DNA from 2 places in the Dietzia sp. DQ11-38-2 genome. Region 2 is predicted to be linked to the other one. Evidence: riboswitches for the same ligand, from Rfam matches in the RefSeq annotation. Region 2 holds a riboswitch; the other holds the start of a gene.
What was found. Region 2 has a riboswitch for cobalamin ahead of G6026_RS15745 (hypothetical protein). Riboswitches for the same ligand answer to the same signal wherever they lie in the genome.

Region 1 (4,361 bases), on a different contig from region 2:
CGTCTCGGAATCCTGCGCGATGCACAGCAGGACGTGGGCGTGGTTGGTGAGAAACGTCCACTCCGCCACTGCGTCACCCCGTCTACATCCGGCCGTCACCGACGACTTCCGAGTGCCATGTTGCCTTACGCGAATCCCTGTACGCATGTGGGCACGGCACGGGGGCGTCCCTTCGCGGTGCGGGAGAGGCTCGGCCCTTGGGGGAGAGGTGCGCGTGACACACGACACAGATTTAGCCCATCATAAAACAGGCAATAGAAATCGTGTATTGTTCGTCCTGTTACCACGTCGGGGCAGCGGATCGCGCGCCACCACGGGGTTCCGGTCGTCCCGCGTCGCGGCGACCGGGCTCCGGACTGATCAGGAGACACGCAGTGGACCTCAGCATTCTCGGCAGCCTCACGGACCCGCCGATCCTGTTCTTCTTCCTGGGGCTGTTCGTCGCCGCGGTGCGCTCCAATCTGGAGATACCGGCCCCCGTCACCAAGTTCCTGTCGCTCTACCTGCTGATGGCGATCGGGTTCAAGGGCGGCCAGGCTCTCCGCGAGACCGGTCTGACCGGCCGCGCCGCGGCGGTGATCGGCATCGCTCTGCTCCTGGCCCTGGTGATCCCTGCGCTGGGCTTCCTGGTCCTGCGGCGCAGAGTGAACGAGTTCGATGCGGCCGCCATCGCCGCCACCTACGGGTCGGTCAGCGCGGTGACGTTCATCGCCGCGACGCAGTTCGTGACCGCCCGTGGCGAGGAACCCGGCGGGTACATGACGGTCGCCCTGGTGCTGATGGAATCGCCCGCGATCATCATGGCGGTGCTTCTCGCCACCTGGGCCCGGTCACGTCAACGCTCAGCTCAGATGGCGGGCGACGCGGGGGCCGGAGCCCCCGGTCCCGCGTCGGGGGCACCCCTGTCGATGCGGGCGATCCTGCACGAGGCGTTCACCGACGGCGCGCACCTGCTGCTGATCGGGTCGCTCGTGATCGGCACCATGGTGGGGGCCGACGCCGGCGAGTCCATGTCCCCGTTCGTCAACGACATGTTCAAGGGCCTGCTGGCCTTCTTCCTGCTCGAGATGGGCCTGCTCGTCGCCCGTCAACTCCGCGAGGTCCGCGACGTGGGCCCGTTCCTGATCGGGTTCGGCATCGTGATGCCCCTGATCGGAGCGTCGATGGCGCTGGCCCTGGGTGCACTGGCCGGGCTCCCGGTCGGCGACCTGACCATGCTCGCCGTGCTCGCGGCGAGCGGGTCCTACATCGTCGTCCCGGCCGTGGTGCGCTACGCGATCCCCGAAGCGCGGCCGTCCCGGTACTTCACAATGGCCCTTGCCGTGACGTTCCCGTTCAACATCGTCCTCGGCATTCCGCTCTACTACACCGTCGCCCAGCACCTGGGCGCCTGAGGCGAGGAGATCCCATGAGAGACGTCAAACGGATCGAACTGGTGGTGGAATCCGGGGTCGCCGGGAGGTTCCTCGGCGCGTTGGATTCGCTGGGCCTGACCCATCGCACCGTGATCCCGGGGATCTACGGGCGGGGCCAGCACGGTGAGCGCGGGGGGGACCCCTTCTCCACCTTCGACAACACCTTCGTGCTCGTGGCGGTCGACCCCGACCGGATCGACGAGGTCCTCCGGTCGCTGCGCCCCCTTCTGAAGTCCGTCGGTGGCATGTGTCTGGTCTCGGACGCCCAGTCGGTGCGGTACTGAGCCGGCGCCCGGGAGGGGGCTAGGATCTGCTCAGCTGCGGTGCTCGGGAACCCGGTGTGAGACCGGGGCGGCCCTCGCCACTGTGAACGGATTGATGTCGCAGGTCCTCTGTGCCACTGCTCGCACGCGTCGTGTGGGTGGGAAGGCGGACCGGCGGCGATCCGGTGTATCCCTTCTGGGGTGGACCGGGAGAACCCGTGAGCCAGGAGACCGGCCGTGGCTGCCACCACGAGTGCCCGCGAGGTGACGGGCAGAAAGGTCTCAGACAAATGCATATCGCAGAGGGTTTCCTCCCCTCCGTGCACGCCCTGGCATGGACGGCGGTCGCGGCACCGTTCGTGATCCACGGCGCGCGCGAGGTCATCAGGACGGTCCGCCGGACTCCGGAGGCGGGCGTCCTGCTCGGCGTGGCCGGGGCGTTCACGTTCGTCATGTCGGCCGTCAAGCTCCCGTCGGTGACGGGGTCCAGCTCGCACCCCACCGGCACCGGCCTGGGGACGATCATCTTCCGGCCCCCGGTCATGGCCTTCGTCGCCACCGTCGTCCTGATCTTCCAGGCGCTGCTGCTCGCGCACGGGGGCGTCACCACCCTCGGCGCGAACGTGTTCTCCATGGGGGTCGCCGGGCCGTGGGTCGCCTACGGCGCCTTCGTCCTGTGTCGACGGGTCGCGGTACCACTGCTCGGCGCGGTCTTCGTCGCCGCGTTCCTCGCCGACCTGGTGACGTATCTCGTCACCAGTGCCCAGCTCGCACTGGCGTTCCCGAGCGTCGAGCACGGCCTGTGGTACTCGATGGCCGAGTTCCTCGCCGTCTTCGCGATCACCCAGATCCCGCTGGCGATCGTCGAGGCTCTGATCGTCGTGGTGATCGTCAGCGTGCTCCTGCGCATCGCCTCCCGCGAGCTCGACCTGGTGGGCTTCTTCCGGAGGGCGCGACTCGCCGACGCGGGAACCGTCGCGGATCCCGGGGATCGTACCGATCGGGTCGAGGCCACGGAGACGGTGCGATGAGCGGGAGGAAGCACGTCAGCGTGTGGGTGTTGGTGGGACTGGTCGCCGTCGCGTTCGCGATCACGGTGCTGTCCCTGGTCTACGGCGCCGGGGCGGGCGGTGAGTTCGAGGGTGCGGACGGGCAGGCCGAAGGGGCCATCAGCGAGGTCTCTCCTGACTACGAGCCGTGGTTCGAGCCGCTTCTGCCCGAGCTGCCGGGGGAGGTCGAATCGGGGGTGTTCGCCCTCCAGGCCGGGATCGGCGGCGGGATCGTGGGTTACGGGCTCGGCGTCCTGCGGACACGCAGCAGGCAGCGTCGGGAGAGCGTGCCGGGCGGGGCGACCCCGTCGGCGGCGGCCACGGGTTCGACCGGACACTGACAGACCGGGCGCCAGGTGAACCCACTCGAGCTCGCGGCGTCCCACAACCGCTGGTCGGACCTCCCGGTAGTCGAGAAGCTGCTGCTCTTCGGCGGTCTGCTGGTGGCGGCACTGCTGGTGCCGCCACCAGTGGGTCACGTGGCGATCCTGGCCGTCTGCTGCTTCTGCGCACTGGTGCTGGCCCGCGTCCCCGCCAGGATCTATGTCGCGGCGTTGCTCGCGCCCGTCGCGTTCCTGGTCCTGGGAACCGGTCCGCTCTTCCTAGACCTGACGGAGTGGCGCCTCGTGGTGGATCCGGCCGGGGTCGACACCGCCTTGCGGACCGTGACCAGGGCGATCGCCGCGACGGCCGCCACCATCACCCTGGCGTGCACCACGCCCGTCGCCGACCTCCTGGCCGCTGGCCGGCGGGCCGGACTGCCCGCCCCGCTGGCTCACGTCGTCGACACCACCTACCGTCTCATGGGGCTGCTCATCGACGCCGCCCGCACGCTGCGGCAGTCCCACGATCTCAGGCTCGGACACCGCACCGCCCGGGCCGCGATCACCTCTGTCGGGACGCAGTTCGCCTCGGTCTTCGTCCTGTCCGTCAGGCGGGCACGGGCGATCGACGACGCCATGTCCATGCGCGCCGAGCGCGGCGAGACCGCGGTGCTCGCCGAGACGGACCCGATCTCGGCCACCCGCGTGCTCGTCATCTGTCTGGTTCTCGCGTCCGTCTCGATACTGGGGGTCCTCACGTGACCGTCCTCGCGCTGCGCGGCGCCCGTTTCTCCTACCGGCGTCTCGACGCCCTCGGAGACCACACCCACACCGTGCTCGACGGCGCCGACCTGACGATCCCCGCCGGGGCGAGGTTGGCGCTGCTCGGTGGTAACGGCAGCGGCAAGACGACGCTGATGCGGCTGCTCGTGGGCCTGAACCGCCTCGATGCCGGGGAGCTGGAGCTGGACGGGGAGCGGGTCCGTGACCGCCGCGCCGACCGCACCCGCCTGCGGCAGTCGGTGCAGATGGTGCTCCAGGAACCCGACGACCAGATCTTCGCCACGACCGTGCGGGCCGACGTGTCCTTCGGCCCGGTGAACCTCGGATTGGATCGGGCCGAGGTGGCCGATCGGGTCGACGAGGCCCTGGCGGCGCTGGCGATCACCGACCTCGCCGACCGCGTCCCCCACCACCTGTCCTTCGGGCAGCGCAAGAGGGTGGCCCTGGCGGGTGCGCTGGCGATGCGGCCCCGCGTCCTGCTGCTCGACGAACCGACGGCCGGGCTCGACCCGCTCTCCTGTGAGGACC
Region 2 (4,361 bases):
GGCCAGCGCGATCGAGATGATGCCCGGGTCATACGCGAACAGTTCGTCCACCGTCTCGGGGTAGGTGACCTCTTCCCCGCAGTTGACCACGGTGACCTCGCCCCCGGGACCGCCGCCGCCGGGTGCGGCGGCGTCGGGTGCGGCGGCGTCGGAACCGCAGGCGGAGAGGAGCGCCAGCGTCACCGCCAGGACGGGTCCTGCGGTGATGATCGGACGTGTCATGGGTAGGTCCTGCCTTCTGTAGTGGTGGCGACCGCGTCTCCGAGGAGGAGGTGGGGTCGGCCGGTGCGGGGGTGGGCGACGATGTAGCCGTGGACGCCGAAGACCTCGTCGAGGAGCTCGGCGGTGAATGTCTCGACGGGCGGCCCGTACGCGACGATGCCGCCGTCATCGACGACGGCGACCGCATCGAAGTACCGCAGGACCAGGTCGAGGTCGTGGATGGCGGCCACGACGGTGGAACGCAGCGTCTCGAGCGCGTCCATCAATCGCAGCCGCCAGGCGGCGTCGAGGTGGTTGGTGGGTTCGTCGAGCATGAGCATCGGGGTGCGCTGGGCCAGAGTCCGCGCGAGCACCACCCGGTGGCGTTCACCGCCGGAGAGTCTCGTACAGGACTGGTCGCCACGCCCGGCCAGGCCCACCGTCCGCAGCGCCTGCTCGACGATGTCCTGCTCGCCTTCCTCCCCCAACGCCCATGGCGTGCGATGCGGAGTCCGTCCGAGGGCCACGGCCTCCGACAGGGTGAGTTCAGCCGAGGGCGCCTCCTCCTGACCCTGAACCGCGATCAGCCGTGCCCGCTGCCGGGACCGCATCCTGTGCACGTCGACCCCGTCCACGGTCACCGAACCCGAGACCGGGGCGTCCAGACCCGCCAGCACCCTGAGCAGTGTCGATTTTCCCGCGCCGTTCGGACCGACCAGCGCGAGCCGCGATCCGGACGGCACCTCGAGATGAACGCCGGAGACGACGATCCGCCTGCCCCTCGCACAGGACAAGTCGTCCGCGACCAGGCGCACGGCGCCCGCCCCCGTCACGAGGCGCTCCCGAACGTGTAGGCGCGGCGTCCCATGAGCAGCAGGAAGATCGGCGCACCGATGATCCCTGTGACGATTCCGAGCGGCATCTCCTGGGGGGCGGCGATCACCCGGGATACTACGTCCACCCACACCAGGAACAGTGCTCCCCCAGCCGCAGCGACGGGCAGCATCGCGCGATGCGTGGCACCCACGACGAGGCGGGCGGCGTGGGGGATGATCAAACCCACGAATCCGACGCCCCCGGCCACGGCCACGAGAACCCCCACCAGCAGGCCCTGCGCGACGAACAGCCCGATCCGGAGCGCGCGCACCGGCACCCCGAGCGAGGCCGCCGTGTCGGACCCGGTCGCGTACGCGTCGAGCCACGAGTGCAGGAGCAGCCCGCTCACCAGAGCCACCGCGACGACTCCGGCCGCGAGGGGCACCTTGGACCACGTCGCCCCGGCGACGCTGCCGAGCATCCAGTGCATGACCGTCTCGGCCGCCCGCGAGTCTGTGGCCACGAAGACCATGAACGACGACACCGCGGTGAACGCCGCCGACAACACGACTCCGGCGAGAATCAGCCGCAGCGCGGTGAGCCCACCCGTGGCGCTCGCGACCGCATAGACGAGCACGGTCGCTCCCAACGCGCCGAGCAACGCCCCCCCGGACAGCGCCCACACGCCGAGACCGCCGAAGACGCCGAGCGTGATCACCGCGGTGGCACCCACCGCGGCCCCCGCCGATACCCCGAGGAGGTACGGGTCGGCCAGGGGATTGCGTACGAGGGTCTGCATCGCAGCTCCGGCGAGCGCGAGACCCGCACCCACCACCGCGGCGAGCACCGACCGGGGAAGCCGCAGGTCGAGGATGATGATGGAGTGCGCACGCTCGGCCTCGCCGCCGGTGATCGCCGCCCATACCGTCCGCCACACGTCGCCGACCGGGATGTGCTCGGCACCGAAGGCGACCGAGCTGACCACGCTGATGGCCGTCAGGGCGGTGAGCACGATCGCCAGTGGGACAGGCGGGAGCCTGCGGGCTGTACGGAACGAGGCCGAGCCCGCGTCGGTGACAGGCCGCGACCGACGGCTCGGACGAACGCCCACCCCGAGGCCCGTCATCGGGTGCTCTTCCCTGGGACGCCTCCACGGTCCCGCCGCAACTGTTGCTCTTGCCGGTGCCGTTGCCGCGAACGCCGCTGCGCCTCGGGGACCCGGGGACACGAGTCACACTCGGACCTCTGCGCTCCCAACCGGATGAGACAGCACGAATGCCGGTCGTGCACCAACGCGGGCGTGCCACCCAAGCGGATCATCGTCACCAGCGGTCGATCGGAGAACGCGCCGGTGACGACGTCGGCGTCCGTCTCGACCGCGCGTCGCCGTGGACCCCCCACGGTCCGGTATGCGGCCCCGAATGCGCCAGCGCACGAGGCCGCGATTCCCCCGAGAGCGGCCCTGCGTGTGACGGTGCCGGCGTCCACGCACGCATCCACCAGGGGATCGACGTGACTCCGGATGCTGTCGACCAGTGCGCCGGGGTCCTGCTCGCGACCGAGAACCGGAGTGTCGGGCAGCGACACCTGGAGTGTCGCGCCGGCGCGGTCGATCAGTGCCCACCAGCGGCCCTGGCCCGGATGCAGGAGTGTCCCGTCCGCACACCACGCCGCCACCATGAGGCCGAGAGCCCGGCCGGCGTAGTGCTGGAGCGAGCACAGTAGCCCGGGCGCCGCGTGCGGGGTCCCCAGACTGTGGGAGTATCGCCGACCGAGCTCCTGCCATGTCGCGGGTTCGCAGAGCTCGGTGACGCTCCGCCAGTCCGGGTCGCCGGGGTCGGGTCGAGATCGATGAGGGACGGGCGATGCCTCGAGCGCCCGCTCGGCCAGGGCGCTGATCCCCATGCCGACGGGCCCATACGTGGAGTACACGGGTGGCCTTGTCTCTTCGGAACCTGTGCGCGAGGTTCGCTCGGATGTCGCGGAACCGACAGGTATTCGGACTCGGGATCAGCCCTCCCCGACGCCTTCCCGGAACGAATTCCAGTGGCATCCTGTCGGTTCGGTACCCCACACCGCTGCGCGCCAGTCCCGGAATCTCACCGGGTTCCCTGGCATCCGATCGTCCCCGTCAAGGGAAGCCGGATGCGGTCGGTTCCACTGTGGACGATAACAGACGGGCTGGTCAGGACGCCCGGGGGCCGCGCGATCACGGGTCTGGGGTCGAGCGGCCCGGGTGCTGCCGTGGGGTGCTGCCCTGCGCGTGGGCTCCCCACGGACTTGACCCCCGGCAGTCGCACCGGAGCTCACTGGTGGTGAAGGGCGACCTGATCCTGATCGAGCGGCAGTTGATCCACCGGCGGGGCGTCACCGAAGTCCGGCTGGGTGACCAGGACGAACAGCGCCAGGGCCACCACGTACACCGCGAAGACCCGGAAATGCCCGCGATAGAGCAGCCGTAGCACCAACCACAGCGCTCCCGCACCGACGACGGCGGCCACCACGAATCCCAGCACGTAGTCCTGCCACCCGAGCGAGAGCCCGCCGTCGAAGGCGGCGGGATCGAGCAGGCTCAGCGACTGCACGCCGGTGGCGGCGAGGATGGTGGGTATGGCGACGAAGAAGCTGAACTGCGCTGCCAGTGGCCGGTGCATGCCCAGCGCCAGGGCCGCGGCGATGGTCAGCCCTGACCGGCTCAGGCCGGGGAAGAGCGCCGCCGCCTGGGCGACACCGATCACCACGGCGACCAGCACTGTCATCTGGGTGGCCCCGCGCCAGGTCGTCTTGACCGAGTCCGACCACCAGAGCACGACGCCGGTGATCAGCAGCATCAGCGCCACAGCCCACGGCGTGACGAAGACGTCGGTGCCGTAGGCGCGGATGACCAGCCCCAGGACCCCGGTGATCGCCGTGGTCAGCAGGCCCAGCAGCGCGAGCCGCAGATGGATCAGGTGACGCAGCGTGCGCCTGCGACGCCACAGCCCCAGTTCGCGCCAGATGCCGTTGAGCAGGCGCGTGAGCGGTCGCCACATCACCACGACGACGGAGACCATCGTGCCGAGGTGCACCACCAGGTTGTAGAGGATCATCTCCGGGGTGTCCGGCGCGGGCAGAGGCGACCCCTCGGCCGCCAGCCATTGCTGCGCCAGCACCAGGTGGCTGGACGAGCTCACCGGGATGAACATGAAGAGTCCCTGGATCGCTCCCAGGAGGACCGATTCCCACAGACTCATCGAGCGTGGTGCTCCGCCGTCGTTCCGACCGACCGGGCCCCGTTGGGCGCATTATCGGCAGTGGGCGGAGAAACAGGCATACCTCACACCGTAACCACCTCGGCGGTCGTG

Region 1: linked by a shared signal. The riboswitch ahead of G6026_RS02385 (energy-coupling factor ABC transporter permease) and the one ahead of G6026_RS15745 (hypothetical protein) in region 2 are both predicted to bind cobalamin.

What each region holds. Positions count from the first base shown of each region.
Region 1 is NZ_JAALDW010000053.1:9,558-13,918, forward strand. Features, by position in the region: gene G6026_RS02370 (winged helix-turn-helix domain-containing protein) at 1-69, opposite strand, end outside; gene G6026_RS02375 (sodium-dependent bicarbonate transport family permease) at 375-1,394, shown strand; gene G6026_RS02380 (transcriptional regulator) at 1,409-1,699, shown strand; cobalamin riboswitch at 1,720-1,933, shown strand; gene G6026_RS02385 (energy-coupling factor ABC transporter permease) at 1,969-2,709, shown strand; gene G6026_RS02390 (energy-coupling factor ABC transporter substrate-binding protein) at 2,706-3,068, shown strand; gene G6026_RS02395 (CbiQ family ECF transporter T component) at 3,084-3,812, shown strand; partial or broken gene G6026_RS02400 (ATP-binding cassette domain-containing protein) at 3,809-4,361, shown strand, end outside.
Region 2 is NZ_JAALDW010000503.1:7,967-12,327, reverse strand. Features, by position in the region: gene G6026_RS15760 (ABC transporter substrate-binding protein) at 1-222, opposite strand, end outside; gene G6026_RS15755 (ABC transporter ATP-binding protein) at 219-1,034, opposite strand; gene G6026_RS15750 (iron ABC transporter permease) at 1,031-2,038, opposite strand; gene G6026_RS15745 (hypothetical protein) at 2,140-2,949, opposite strand; cobalamin riboswitch at 2,989-3,178, opposite strand; gene G6026_RS15740 (undecaprenyl-diphosphate phosphatase) at 3,324-4,250, opposite strand.